2 regions of the Lysinibacillus sp. NPDC059133 genome follow, and region 1 is predicted to be linked to the other one. Evidence: riboswitches for the same ligand, from Rfam matches in the RefSeq annotation. Region 1 holds a riboswitch; the other holds the start of a gene.
What was found. A riboswitch is a leader RNA that binds a small molecule or an ion and turns the genes downstream of it on or off. The one in region 1 is predicted to bind preQ1.
Positions count from the first base shown of each region.

Region 2: it holds a riboswitch for preQ1, as region 1 does, so the genes downstream of both, ACFXN8_RS13535 (QueT transporter family protein) here and queC (7-cyano-7-deazaguanine synthase QueC) in region 1, are expected to answer to the same signal.

Region 1 covers NZ_JBHZDH010000026.1:12,829-19,781, forward strand. The annotation lists gene ACFXN8_RS14610 (aminotransferase class I/II-fold pyridoxal phosphate-dependent enzyme) at 1-349, shown strand, start outside; gene speD (adenosylmethionine decarboxylase) at 346-780, shown strand; gene speE (polyamine aminopropyltransferase) at 780-1,634, shown strand; PreQ1 riboswitch class I at 1,862-1,908, shown strand; gene queC (7-cyano-7-deazaguanine synthase QueC) at 2,253-2,912, shown strand; gene queD (6-carboxytetrahydropterin synthase QueD) at 2,916-3,389, shown strand; gene queE (7-carboxy-7-deazaguanine synthase QueE) at 3,382-4,110, shown strand; gene ACFXN8_RS14640 (helix-turn-helix domain-containing protein) at 4,636-5,424, shown strand; gene ACFXN8_RS14645 (C45 family autoproteolytic acyltransferase/hydrolase) at 5,417-6,451, shown strand; gene ACFXN8_RS14650 (hypothetical protein) at 6,650-6,953, shown strand, end outside.
Region 2 covers NZ_JBHZDH010000022.1:62,545-69,497, reverse strand. The annotation lists gene ACFXN8_RS13565 (ABC transporter substrate-binding protein) at 1-500, opposite strand, end outside; gene ACFXN8_RS13560 (TetR/AcrR family transcriptional regulator) at 854-1,432, opposite strand; gene ACFXN8_RS13555 (FtsX-like permease family protein) at 1,429-3,630, opposite strand; gene ACFXN8_RS13550 (ABC transporter ATP-binding protein) at 3,648-4,340, opposite strand; gene ACFXN8_RS13545 (hypothetical protein) at 4,581-4,835, shown strand; gene ACFXN8_RS13540 (DUF1259 domain-containing protein) at 4,918-5,313, shown strand; PreQ1 riboswitch class I at 5,604-5,648, shown strand; gene ACFXN8_RS13535 (QueT transporter family protein) at 5,655-6,137, shown strand; gene ACFXN8_RS13530 (CPBP family intramembrane glutamic endopeptidase) at 6,340-6,953, opposite strand, start outside.

The sequences.
Region 1 (6,953 bases):
AATCGGTAAATTAGTACATGCGTTAAAAGATATAGAACGTAATCACGCTAAAAAAGATGCGATTCAGTCAGCTTATGTGACAGCGAATCAAATAAATAGATTAGCAATGACACCACAACAGGCGTGTAATGCAGAAACAGAAACAATTTTAATTTTTGATGCGGTAGGTCGAATTAGTGCAGATTCATTAATGATTTATCCACCGGGAATACCACTAGTGATCCCCGGAGAAGTTATTTCAGAGGAAGTAGTAGAATTATATAACTTCTATTTTCTTAATTTTAGGAATGTTTTGAATGAAACTAAAGAAGAAAATTATATAACAGTCGTAAGGGAGATAGATAAATGAGCATTGAATTATCAACATTAGGAAGACACGTATTAATCGAATTTTATGGTTGCCCAAGTGAAATTATTGAGCAAAATGCTTTAATCGAGCAATTTATGAATGAAGCCGCAGACTATTCTGGGGCAACAATTGTAGAATCTTGCTTCCATCATTTCAACCCATATGGTGTTTCGGGTGCAGTCATTATTGCTGAATCACATTTAACAATTCATACTTGGCCAGAATATGGATTTGCTTCTGTTGATGTTTACACTTGTGGCGACTCAGTAAGTCCTTGGAAAGCAGCAGAATATTTAGAACAAAAACTGCAAGCAAAAAAGACAGAATCATTTGAAGTACCTCGTGGAATGGCAGATAAAATTCGCCAATTCGCAGAACAAGAAATTGATACAATTCTAGTGAAACAAGAAGTATTAGAGGACGTGATTTAATGAAATGGTATACAGAACAATGGAGCAATCACTGTAAATTTTCAATCGGATACAACGAAGAAATTCATAGTGAACAATCTCCGTTCCAAAAAATCGATTTTTATAAAAGTGAAGAGTTTGGTACTTTCTTCACTTTAGATGGATTGATGATGGTCAATGAAAAAGATGAGTTCGTTTATCACGATATGATTACGCACCCAGCATTCGCTACTAACCCAGATATAAAAAAGGTATTAATTATTGGTGGTGGTGATGGTGGTACGGCTCGTGAAGTACTACGTTACAAATCAGTAGAAAAAGTAGTAATGGTTGAAATCGATGAGTTAGTATTCCGTTTAAGCCAGAAATACCTTCCAATTACAGCTGCTGGTGTCGAAGAGGATCCACGTATGGAAATGATTTTCGATGATGGCTTAGCTTACGTTCAAAACGCAGTTGATCAATCATTCGATTTAATATTAGTAGATTCTACTGATCCAATTTCAGTCGGTGAAGGTTTATTTACAACAGCTTTCTATAAAGAATGTTACCGTGTATTAAACGAAAAAGGGATTTTAATTAACCAACACGAATCACCATACTTCGTGGAGTATGCAGAAAACATGCGTAAAGCACATAAAAAAATTAAAGATATTTTCCCAATCGCAAGCGTATATCAATTCCATATGCCAACATATCCATCGGGACACTGGCTATTCGGATTTGCTTCAAAAGTATTACATCCAATTAAAGATATTCAAGTAGATGCTTGGGACAAATTTGCTCTAAAAACGAACTATTACAATACAGATTTACACGTTGGTGCATTCGCACTTCCTACATTTGTGAAAGAGGCACTTGATCGTGATGAATAAACCAATAAATGTTGGTTATTAAAGTTGACTTTGCGTTATTCCTTTCGACGGAACAACTAGTTTTCGACCAAGAACTCGCTTTGCAATGCAAGTAATTCGTCCGGATTGGGCAGTATAACAGTGGTTTTTCCAGAGAAGCATTTATGGGAAGATTTTATAAAAAAAATCCATTTGACGTATTGTACTATTTTTTGTATTATATTGAAGAAAAGAATGCCCGGACTAGAACGGGAGAGGTTCATAGCTGATACCCTCTATAAAAAACTATGGAAACATGACAATATGCCATGTCCATATCGGACGTGGCTTTTTTTTATGTTTTTACTTATGTTTTAATAGAACGATTGGTGATGCCTCTCTTGAAAAGTGTTGGGAAACATTTTACAAGGAGGTTTTTCTATGTCTGGCCGAAGCCATTAAGAAGGACTGACGCCTTAAAGTACACAATATTCATATGTCGTACCACGATCTTAATCCAGAAAAAATTGATTATCGATCAATGAGGAATTGAATAGTTCAATCAAGAAAGAGGTATTTAGCTACCCTCTAAAAAAAACTAAGAAGAAGCAGCACTTTTTCTTAGAGTGCTGTTTTTTCGATAAAAGGGAGTTTTTATAGATGATGCAGGGAAAAGCAATTGTTGTATTTAGTGGAGGTCAGGACAGTACAACCTGTTTGTTCTGGGCAAAAGAACGTTTTAAAGAAGTTGAGGCAGTAACTTTTGATTATGGTCAAAGGCATCGTTTTGAAATTGAATGTGCGAAGATGATAGCAGAGGAGCTCGGTGTCAAGCATCATATTCTTGATATGTCACTCCTGAATCAGCTTGCTCCGAATGCATTGACACGACAAGACATAAAGGTAGAAGACGGAGAAAATGGTGAGCTTCCATCGACTTTTGTACCTGGCCGAAATCTTCTCTTTCTTTCATTTGCGGGCGTTTTAGCGAGCCAAGTAGGAGCTAAGCATATTGTAACTGGCGTTTGTGAAACAGATTTTAGCGGATATCCGGATTGCCGAGATGTTTTTATTAAATCCTTAAATGTAACGTTAAATTTATCGATGGATGATTCCTTTATGATTGATACACCTTTGATGTGGCTGAATAAGGCACAGACATGGGAGCTTGCTGATCAGTTTGGAGCACTTGAATTTGTTCGGGAAAAAACGTTGACTTGCTATAACGGTGTAATAGCAGATGGCTGTGGTGAATGCCCGGCATGTCATCTTCGAAAAAAAGGGCTTGATGAGTATTTGAGTTACAGGAAGGAGTCTTAAGGCATGTCAGATTTTAGAATCGTCGATAAGCTCCAAAAAATAGATGTAGATATTCAAAGAAATCAATTGAACTATCATACAAAACGTGTTCTCGTAAGCAAAGAATTTACCTTCGATGCTGCTCATCATCTACATAATTATGAGGGGAAATGTAAAAACCTGCACGGTCATACGTATCGCGTAGTTTTAGGACTAAGTGGATACACAGATGAACGCGGTTTGATGATTGATTTTGGCGATATAAAAGGAATTTGGAAAGAAAAAATAGAGATTCATTTGGATCACCGTTATTTAAATGAAACGCTTCCACCCATGAATACGACGGCAGAGAACATTGTTGTTTGGATTTACGAAAAGTTGGCTGAGGCCTTGCTTGATGAACAAAGATATAACGGTGCTCGTGTAGAGTTTATCCGGCTATATGAAACTCCGACAAGCTATGCAGAAGCGAGACGGGAGTGGATGGAAGTTGAGTAAGATACCTGTTATCGAGATTTTTGGACCGACGATTCAAGGTGAGGGAATGGTAGTTGGCCAAAAGACCATGTTTGTGAGAACTGCTGGCTGTGATTATTCCTGTTCTTGGTGTGATTCATCGTTTACGTGGGATGGCAGCGGAAAGCATCTTATTGTCCAAATGACAGCGGAAGAGATTTGGTCGGAGTTGAAACGTCTTGGAGGCAGTGGCTTTTCATTTGTCACGATTTCAGGTGGCAATCCTGCACTTATCCGAAATTTGGAGGAGTTCATTGCAATTTTAAAAGAAAATGACATAAAGGTCGGGGTGGAAACACAAGGAAGTAGGTGGCAAAAATGGATGTATGAGATAGATGAACTGACAATCTCACCAAAGCCACCTAGCTCTGGTATGACAACAGACTATTCGGTGCTCTCTGATTTCTTCGAAAAACTTAAAAATCGAAACAGTAATCACCATATATCCCTCAAAATAGTCGTTTTTAATCAAGCGGATTACGAGTATGCTAAACAAATTCACCATCGGTATCCAAAGATTCCTTTTTATCTCCAAGTCGGTAATGATGATCTTACGACGATTGACAATTCACGTTTAATACTACATTTATTAGATAAATATCATGCGCTGATTGATAAAGTGATGAAGGATGAGGAATTCAGAGATGTCAAAGTACTGCCACAGGTGCATGCTCTTGTTTGGGGGAATAAAAGAGGTGTATAGTGTGCCATTACAGGAAAAATTGTATGGTTTTATCATTATTTATTAGGCTTCCATCAGATATGTGCTGTAAAACCTTCAAATCGAAAGGGAAAAGTTCTTAACTTAGGAAGGTGTGAAAGTATAGGCTAATTTGGCCTATACTTTTTTGATGCGCGCAGCATGAATGTAATCTATAGAATATATAGCTGAACCGCGAAGATAGAAGTAGTGACTAGCCAAGTGCAAGGGTGCTCGTAGCGATGCGGAATCTGCAAACAACTGAGTGACCAACATCGTGTTGTTGCCGCTACCGCTTCGCTTTCGCGCAGATAAAACCCTTTTGCTGACGCTTCGCTTTCGCACAAAAAACATCTGCTACTGCCGCTTCGCTTTCGTGCAAAAGACATTTGTTAGCCTAAAGTTTCCGGCGGATGTCATAAATTTGAGATGAGGCTTGTATGAATAGCAAGCTAATTATTTTTGAATTTCCCTCTTGACCTTAAAGTAACTTTAAGATGTATCATTGAATTAAAGGAGGTGTAATGGTTGAGTAAGTTGATGACAATACAGGATTTCGCCGAAAGAACTGGTATTTCCAAAAGCGCATTAAGATATTATGAGTCACAAAATTTACTTCGTTCAGTCAGTAGAGACATTAGTGGGTATCGAGTTTATTCTGAAGATCAAGTTGAAGTAGCTAAATTAATCTCAAGTTTACGTTTGGCAGATATACCAATAAAAAATATTCAAGCGTATTTAGAGGAAAGCGATGAAATAACAAGACAAAAGATGATGGATAATTGGATTCAGATGATAAAGGGAAGGCTAGATATTTTAAATGTAAGTTTACGCTACTTAGAAAGTGAAAATACTAGCAAAAATATCTATCTATTAGAGAAAAGCGCAGAAAAAATTATTTGGTTTTTTGCTGAATCCGAAATTGGTGAATTCAGAGAAATTGTTAATAAGAAAGCTAAAGAACTTGAGCAATTAAATATTCAAATAAAAAATTGCTATTTAAAATATATATCTGGAAAAGACGTGATTAAAGTCCAATTTGGCTTCGGAATACCTTTAGACATACACCCAAACAAGCTAATTGAAACAGATTTTTTAGAACATATGCCAGCTTGTATATACATTGCTATGTCCTTTAATGATTCAATCACAAAAATTCAAGATGGTTATTGCAAATTAATAAACTATGCAAATGAAAATAACTGGGTTCCTACAGGTTCCATACTAGAATGGTATCGAGGGAATGATTTTACTAATCTCGACTTATTATTGCCGGTCACACAATTTGGGAAGAGGGGGGAAACGAAAAATGTATAAAAATGATGAAGAGTTAGTTGTAAGAATAGTAGAATTGAAAGGAAATTATTATCAATTTGGCTTGGAGCAAGGTAGAGAATTAAGGTCATTACCGATCTTTGAACAATTGGAACAGCTAGGGAAATTGAATGTTAACTCAAATGTACAAAAGGCGAAGGAAATAGTAAAAAAAGTTTCACCGAATCTTTTTCAAGAATTAATCGGCTTGGCAGAAGGATTAGATATGGAAATAGATAATACTATTAAACTTTTTAGTGGATATGATGTAGCATTTCCACAAATGGGGTGTACTACATTAGTAAATGATGGCTATTATGTACGCAATTATGATTTTAGTCCGGAAATGTACGATGCAAGGCTTGTATGGATGAATCCTACAGATGGCTATGTTAGCGTAGGCTTTAGTCAGCAAATAATTGGAAGACTTGATGGAATGAATGAAAAGGGGCTCGTTGTAGGGTTACATTTTGTGAATAACGAATACAAGGAAGAGGGATTTATAGCAACGACTATTGTTAGAATGCTATTAGAACAATGTGCAAATATTGAAGAGGCACTAAATTTCATCACAAATATACCTCATGGTTATTGCTACAATTACTCCATTACAGATCAAAGTGGAACAAGTGTAATAGTAGAAGCTTCCCCGCAACAACAGATCATCAATTTCACGAATCCTCTTATTTGTACCAATCACTTTGAGTCAGAAATATTGAGAGAGAAAAACAGAATAGGAGTACAAGGATCAATAAAAAATAAGGACTATGTGAGTTCCTTATTATCGGAAAGTTTATCACCCATGTCTACATACCATCACTTTAATGATGAAAGTTCCCCGATATTTTTTAAACACTATAAAGAGTACTTTGGTACGTTGCATACAGTTGTCTATTGCCCAAAAGATTTAAGCATCATAATTGGAGTTGGTGGGAATTGTGAACCAATGATGTTTTCTCTAAAAGAATATATGGAGGGGACATTCATTCTACCTGAATATATGAAAGGGACAATTAATCAATCTAAATAAAAAGGACCTGTGGTTGCAATATCACCGATTTAGTGATAAATAACAAAATCGTATTTTCACAAATAATAAAAAATCCTACCATTTTATCTACTTTCCAATCTACATTTGTGTTAACTTATTATTAATTGAGGTTAACCCAAATTAAGGAGAATAGGAGAAAACAACAACAAGTATTTAAAAGTAAGATGGAGGAATAAAATGATCCGAAAGTTTTCTACTTATGATCTTGCCCAGATTTCATTGCTAGCTTGTCTTATTATCGTTTCAGGCATATTTAAAATTCCAACAGGTATTCCTGGGTCAGAATTTCAATTATCAGCACCCATTGCAGTTGCGATTGCTGCGGTATTTGGATTTAAACGATATTTTCTAGCGGGGATCATTGCAAGTTTAATCTTATTTTTACTAGGTATACACTCGATTTTAAATGTGGAGATCGCATTCATTTTTCGATTGACTGTAGGCCTACTCATTGTTTTATTTGGGACTTCAATTCCGGTAC
Region 2 (6,953 bases), on a different contig from region 1:
GAAATAGTATCAGGATGTAAATCGATTGTTCCTGTTACATTTTTCCCTGGCTTCCCCATAGAGTCAATGAGCTGTGCTCCAACAGCATCTGTTACAGAAGTAAAGACAATTGGAATATCACTAGTAGCCGTCGCCGCCGCTTGTGCAGATGGCGTAGAGTTAGCAAAGATTAAATCTACATTGGCACTTACTAGATTGTTTGCAATCGTCGTGTTAAGACTGTTATCTCCTTGCGCTATTTGCGGATCGTAATCAACTTTTAAGCCAGATTCTTCAATTGCTTTTTTGAAACCTTCAGTTGCAGCATTTAAAGATGGATGCTCCACAATTTGAGTAATCCCGATCTTATATGTTTTATCATCTGCATTGCCGCTCTCACTTGCGTTATTCGTTTCGTTCCCTTTTGAATCCGACGAACTAGAACCACTGCTACCACAAGCAGCAAGCATTAAAACTAACCCCAATAACAGGAACGAAAGCTTTTTTAAATTGCTTTTCACAAATAATCCCCCCGATTTTGAATCTTTGATATTTATCACACTTTAGCCAAGCAAAGTGTGAACGTATCGCTATATTATCGTTATTATCGAGGTTCGTCAACAACATTATGAATGTTCTGACTTTTAAATCCAACTAAATATTTTATCTTTTCATTCAATTTGCCGCTTTAAACCGCTAAACTGCGCTGTTTTTACAAATGGATTTCTTTTTCTAACATAACAAAAATTTTTTTGACAATTTAGCGAAGTTATTTTTCTGACAACTAATTATATGCAATATATGTAAAAACTGAAAAACCTGACATTCTCCATTGGAAATGTCAGGCTGCCTTCATAACAGGTATAATGCGCTCTTACTTTTTCAAAATATCAACTAACCAACTACTTTGTGGTAACGGGATATCTGGGAAGCATACGTACGTTTGAGCAACACCTTGAATGGCTGAATAAAAACAACCTGCGAGTGCTTTAGGATCACCACCTCGTATTACTCCCTTAACTTGACCCTCTTTTACTAAACTTTCAAATCCCTCAGATGCTGCAAGATCCTTAGCAACTTGTTTTATAGTATCTGGTAAGTTACTTGCTATTTGCGTTTGCGCAACTAACATTAATAATTTTGGCGATAATGGGTGAGTTTTAAAGGAATCAAGTATTGAAGTAACTATTCCATTTAAATACTCTAACGGTTGTGCAAATTCCCCTTCAGAAATACCAATAACAGACATACTAGTTTTAGCTCGATTTAAAAGTTCAAGGTATACCTCTTCTTTAGAACCGAAATAATGAAACAGTAATCCTTGGCTTATTCCAACTGAGTCACCAATCTCTTTTGTTGTAGTTCCTTGATAACCGTTTCTAATAAACAAATCCAAGCCCGCGTTTAGAATTTGCTCTCGTCTAACTTCCTTCTGTTCGCGGCGTTTATTCATTTCATCATAACCTCCTGCAAAGTTACTGCATTCATGCTTTTTTTATAGAGTAACATAATGACCTCGTATGAAACAGCAAAGATCACGAGAGAAATTGTTATTACCTTGCTATCTGGTGTCATTGGTATTGCTACAGTTGATGCTTTAGCCAATAAATCAAATAAAAATTTAGTTAAAACAATAGCATAGAGTGTGCCAATTATAAATCCGATGTAGGCAATTATTCGAAAGCCTGACAATACGATCCGATTGCATTCTGCATTTGTATATCCAAATGCTTTCATCATAGCCAAGTACTTACGATTAGAGGAAATAATGATTTTCATTACAATACTAATCGTTAAAATACTTAAAGCTAAGCCAATTGTGATAAATAAAAAGGATAGTGCAAAATACGTTCCTTTTTGCTGAGAGTTTGAATATAATACATCTTCAAATTTTGAAACAAACATATGCTGCTTGTTGTCAAACTCGACAATGTCTTTAGTAAATACACCATTATATCCTTCTTTTTCTAAAAGGCCAGTATTGATTGCAACATCCATATTACTGTAAACTACTTCCCCATACACCGATTGCTCAAAAGCTGTTATAGGTAACTGATACGTAACATTATTTATATGAATTTTCGCAGCGTCACCAATCGTCAAATCATATTTCTTGCGCATCCAATCATTCACCACAAGGCCTTCCTGCTTTGAAATATCTATATTCTTCTGTTTCTGAACACTATAAAGTTTAAAAAGAGAACGACTACTAAATAATGCCATAAATTGGCCGTTATTTAATACATCACCATTCGGAAATTCTATTTTACAGTCTTCTGAAAAATAAGGTGTTTCAGAGTCTAAAAGTTTCATTTCCTTCGCCTCAATAAATCGAACATTACTTTTATATTCGGAACCTTTAAGTGTTAAAGAGGATACCTTATCAGACATTGCCTGCAAAGAAAAAGCAATCTGTAAATTAGCGCTAGCCATGAATCCTGTCAGCAACGCCAAAAAGACTAACAGAAAATTATTTAATACGATTGCTTTAAAGACCGCTTTCTTAAAAGGATTAGTTGATCTGTTTTTCCTAATTCGCTTAACAAGAAAATTTAATTTTACTGATTCTGCATTATGAATCATTTCTAATGGCGGTTTACGCAAGGTAAATACGGCAATCCCAAAAGCCATTATAGAGAAAAACAGCGCGGGGATTGTTATAAACAGTATGAATTGTACAAGATCAAAATTTAGTGAAACATTTGGCACGAGAAATGTAGCATTCATTCTATTAATGAACAGAGGGCTAACTGCATAGGAAACTAAATATCCTACAACTGCGCCTATAAACAAGAAAGGTCCAATTAGGAAATATCTTTTAGCAATTTGTAGCTTAGAGTAGCCAAGTGCTTTTAAAACACCCATATTTGATTTTGCTTCATTTATATTTTGGATAATGATAGTAACAAGCAAAACCATTACAGTTAAACCGAAGAAACTTAAAGCGCTAATAAGACAGATTTTAAACATTTTTTCTTTTGCGATTAATGTAGAAAGTATTTGTGGATTATCCTCTTTCTTCAACACGGACTTTATATTTGAATCCATAAGCATTTTTTCTAGAAGGAGTTGTTTCTGTTCCTCAGATACACTTTCAAAAAAACGGCCCGAATAACTTGTTTTTTCCTGCTCATCCCAATTTGAGTAAACTTCTTCACTACATAGTATTAATGCTTGAGTAGTAGGTTTGTAGCCAACACCATTATTAGCTACCAGCGGTGAAATTGCGTCAGGTAAAGTAAAAACTCCACTAATTGAATATGTTGTATTGCTAATAGTAACTGTATCTCCTAGTGCTAATTTATTCTCCTGTGAATAATTTTTATCTATTGCAATTTCAGTTGTTCTTTTTGGAGCAACGCCTTCCAAGTATATTGGAATATCAATGTTGCGCGTATTTCGCATAACACGATATATATTTTTTTCATCATAAATGACTTTATATGTTACAGGATCATACGTAAAAGAATACTTATTTGAAAGGTCCGTTATATCCCCTCCTTGTAGAATAAGCGCAAAGTCCTGCTGATGTTGATGTTCTTGTACCTTCTTTATGGAGTCTATGTTTTGAAGATAGAAAACCAGTAACGTACAAATAAATACTGCACAGGCAACAACCATTACGAGCGGAAACTGTTTTTTTACTCTCATCAAATGTACTCCCTTTCTCACCATGTAATTTCATTAACATCTCTTGGATCAGCATTGCTAGATACTTCTACGATTCTTCCGTTACCCATTTTAATAATTTTTGTTGCGATTTGAGCAATACTAACATTGTGAGTTACCATAATAATTGTAAATTTCAATTGTTTTTGAAGTTGCTTCAAATAAGTTAAGATTTGTTTGCTCGTTTCTTCATCTAATGCTCCAGTAGGCTCATCACAAAACAAAAAATCCGGTTTTTTCGCTAATGCACGGGCTATAGACACTCGTTGTTGTTGTCCCCCTGAAAGTTCATAAGGAAGACGTTTTTCTAATCCTCGAAGTCCTAAACCATCCATTATTTCAGTAATATTTTTGTTCCCTTTTAAATCAGCACCCATTTTAATGTTAGATTCTACATTTAAAAATGGGAGTAAATAATATGCTTGAAAGATAAAAGCTGTTTTATCACGTCTAAACAACGTTAGTTCTTTCTGATTTAACCCACAAATCTCATAGTCATCATAAGTAACACTCCCTGAATCTGGCTGCTCTAAACCTGAAATTACATTAAGAAGCGTAGATTTACCGGATCCAGAAGGGCCTAAAATGACAACGAATTCCCCATCATCAATTGACAATGAAACTGAATCTAATGCATAAAGCAATTCACGACCATTTTGATAACTTTTAACCAAATTTTCTACTCTTAACATGTTAGACCTCCAAACATTTCGTTTATTAATTAATTAATCAATTAATAAATAAACGATATTATTGATTAATTAATTTGTCAATAACCAAAATGCTCCGTTCAATCATGCATAGTAAAAAGCCACATCTGGTTAGATGCGACTAAATTTTTCTACAACAATATTCCATTTCAGTCTCCTTTTTTACATTTAAAGCATATGATGCAAATGAGACTAGTGCTGTTCTCAAAAAGGAGGAATATCATGAACAATAATGAAACCAATTCAAATCAACCTTCTTATTCACAAGAGAATCAAAATGCAAATGTTGGGGATATTGACACAATCATTTCTAATCTATGTGACAGTCTATTTGCATTTGCTTTGGATTTTGCCTTAAATGCCTTAGAGTATACAAAAGAATTGGATGAGGAATTAGAATATACAGATGAATTCAAGCAACAAGTAGACGATTTAATTTTGGAAATAGAAGAAATTAAAAATATTTTAGATGAGTAATTTCAAATCAGAAACCCGTTATATGTACTACTTTCACGCCAAGACATCCTCATTATTAATATAAAAAGTAGAGGTGTCTAAAATGCAAAGCTTTCAAAATATGTGTACGAAATTTGCACAGATTGCCAACGGAAAAGCTTCTGTGGAACATGGCGTATGCTCAGTAAAACTTCATCGAAATCTTCATGTGAAAATTCAAGGTCGCCCAAGTCGTAGTGCACTTCATGCTGGGATAACATTCGAATCGCTTGATATATATGGAAATGCACTTAACTTAGGTGAAGTTGTAGTACTCCAAGAAGAATTACAGCCATTTGTTAAAGTACTTGCAGAAAATAATTTAATTATAAGTGCTATTCATAATCATTGGATATATACGGACCCAACTATTTTGTACGTCCATTTTCAATCAATAGAGCCTCCATTAACCTTTGCCCAAAAATTTGCTCAAGCATTTAGCGTTTTAAAAAACTACTGATAACTACACTTGTTAAAAGAACTGCTTAGAACAGTTCTTTTTTGATATGGCTGGACTCTCCTTAGTGGTTGTTTCTCATCTATAGTCCAATTTCATTCCATATGTAAAGAAGCAAGTGTACAAGCCCTCTTCTTATGGATTCAAAATTCGAATCCTGGTCAAACACACACCTATCTAATTAATGAGCAACGAACAAGAGCTAAATATTACCGTTAGTACTATGAATTTCTGCGCTTTTTTTACTCAACGCTATTTACAAATAAGCATGAACATTGATATGATTGCATTTGCTTCACGTGGTTCGTAACCATCCCACGTAAAAAAACTAAGGAGAAATCAATATGAAAATAAAATTTTTAGCAACGAGTGGCATTATTGCAGCGCTCTACATTGCTATTACATTACTAGTCGCACCATTTGGCTTTACAGAGGTGCAGTTCCGAATATCTGAAATGTTTAACCATTTAGTTGCATTTAATCCGCGCTTTGCCGTCGGGATCATTATTGGTGTATTTATCTCTAACCTCTTTTCACCACTCGGCATCTACGATTTAGTTTTCGGTGTAGGCCATTCGATGATTACCCTTGGATTGTTCATTCTTATTTGTAAATTTGTCAAAAATGTTTGGGCCCGTTTAGTCATCAATACATTGTTATTTACATGCACAATGTTCATCATTGCTTTTGAATTGAACTTAGCATTAGAATTACCATTCTTCTGGACATGGTTAACTGTTGCTGCAGGTGAATTTGTTGTCTTAGCGGTCGGTGCACCGATTATGTATGCATTGAATAAACGCTTAAACTTCAAAAATTTAATTTAACTGACGGATCTTATCGAGCCGTATTTAATAAAAAGAGGGACGGTTGGTTCACCGTTCCTCTTTTTTGTTGTGTTCAATTGAAGAGGAAAAATCAATAACATAGCTTATGTTTAAATTCGAATATTTTTCATGTAAATAAAGTTTTATTACCTAGCAAAAAGAGCGTTGCAATGAATAGTCAGAAAGAAAATAATATGTTATTTTAATCCTTTTCATTCTCATCTCCTAATTTTCCAACATAATCAATCAAAGCATGAAGAAGTATTAGAGGTATAATGGAGTTCAATGCGACTGCAAGCATCCCGAACACAAAGCCAAGAATGGTTGTCCGAATGACACCAGATAAACTCTGATATGTATGCGCAAGACCAAAAATTATTGAAGTACACAATAGAACGAACCAAATTGACCATTCTGGAAATAGTATGTTAAATGCAAATATAAGGAATCCACGATAAATAATTTCTTCTGTGACCCCTGCTGTCCATGCTACTTGATTCCAAATGACTTTGTCTTTCTTTGTAACAGGTAGTAACTCAGTAAACGCTATTTGCTTCATTTGTTTTTGTTTCATTAATATCATCTTATTTTTAACATTATCACTTATAAAATATCCAATCGCGTAATATAAAAGCAATATAGTACATAATAGAGCTACCCCTATGACAATATATGTAGCAATTGGTCCTAATGCTTTTGTGTTAATACTCGGCATTATTACGCGTAGTTCTTCTAAAGTAAGTTCAGAATTTGCCACTACTATTAAAATAATAAGTGTTGGTAACCACAAACCTAGCATAACAATCTTATAATAGT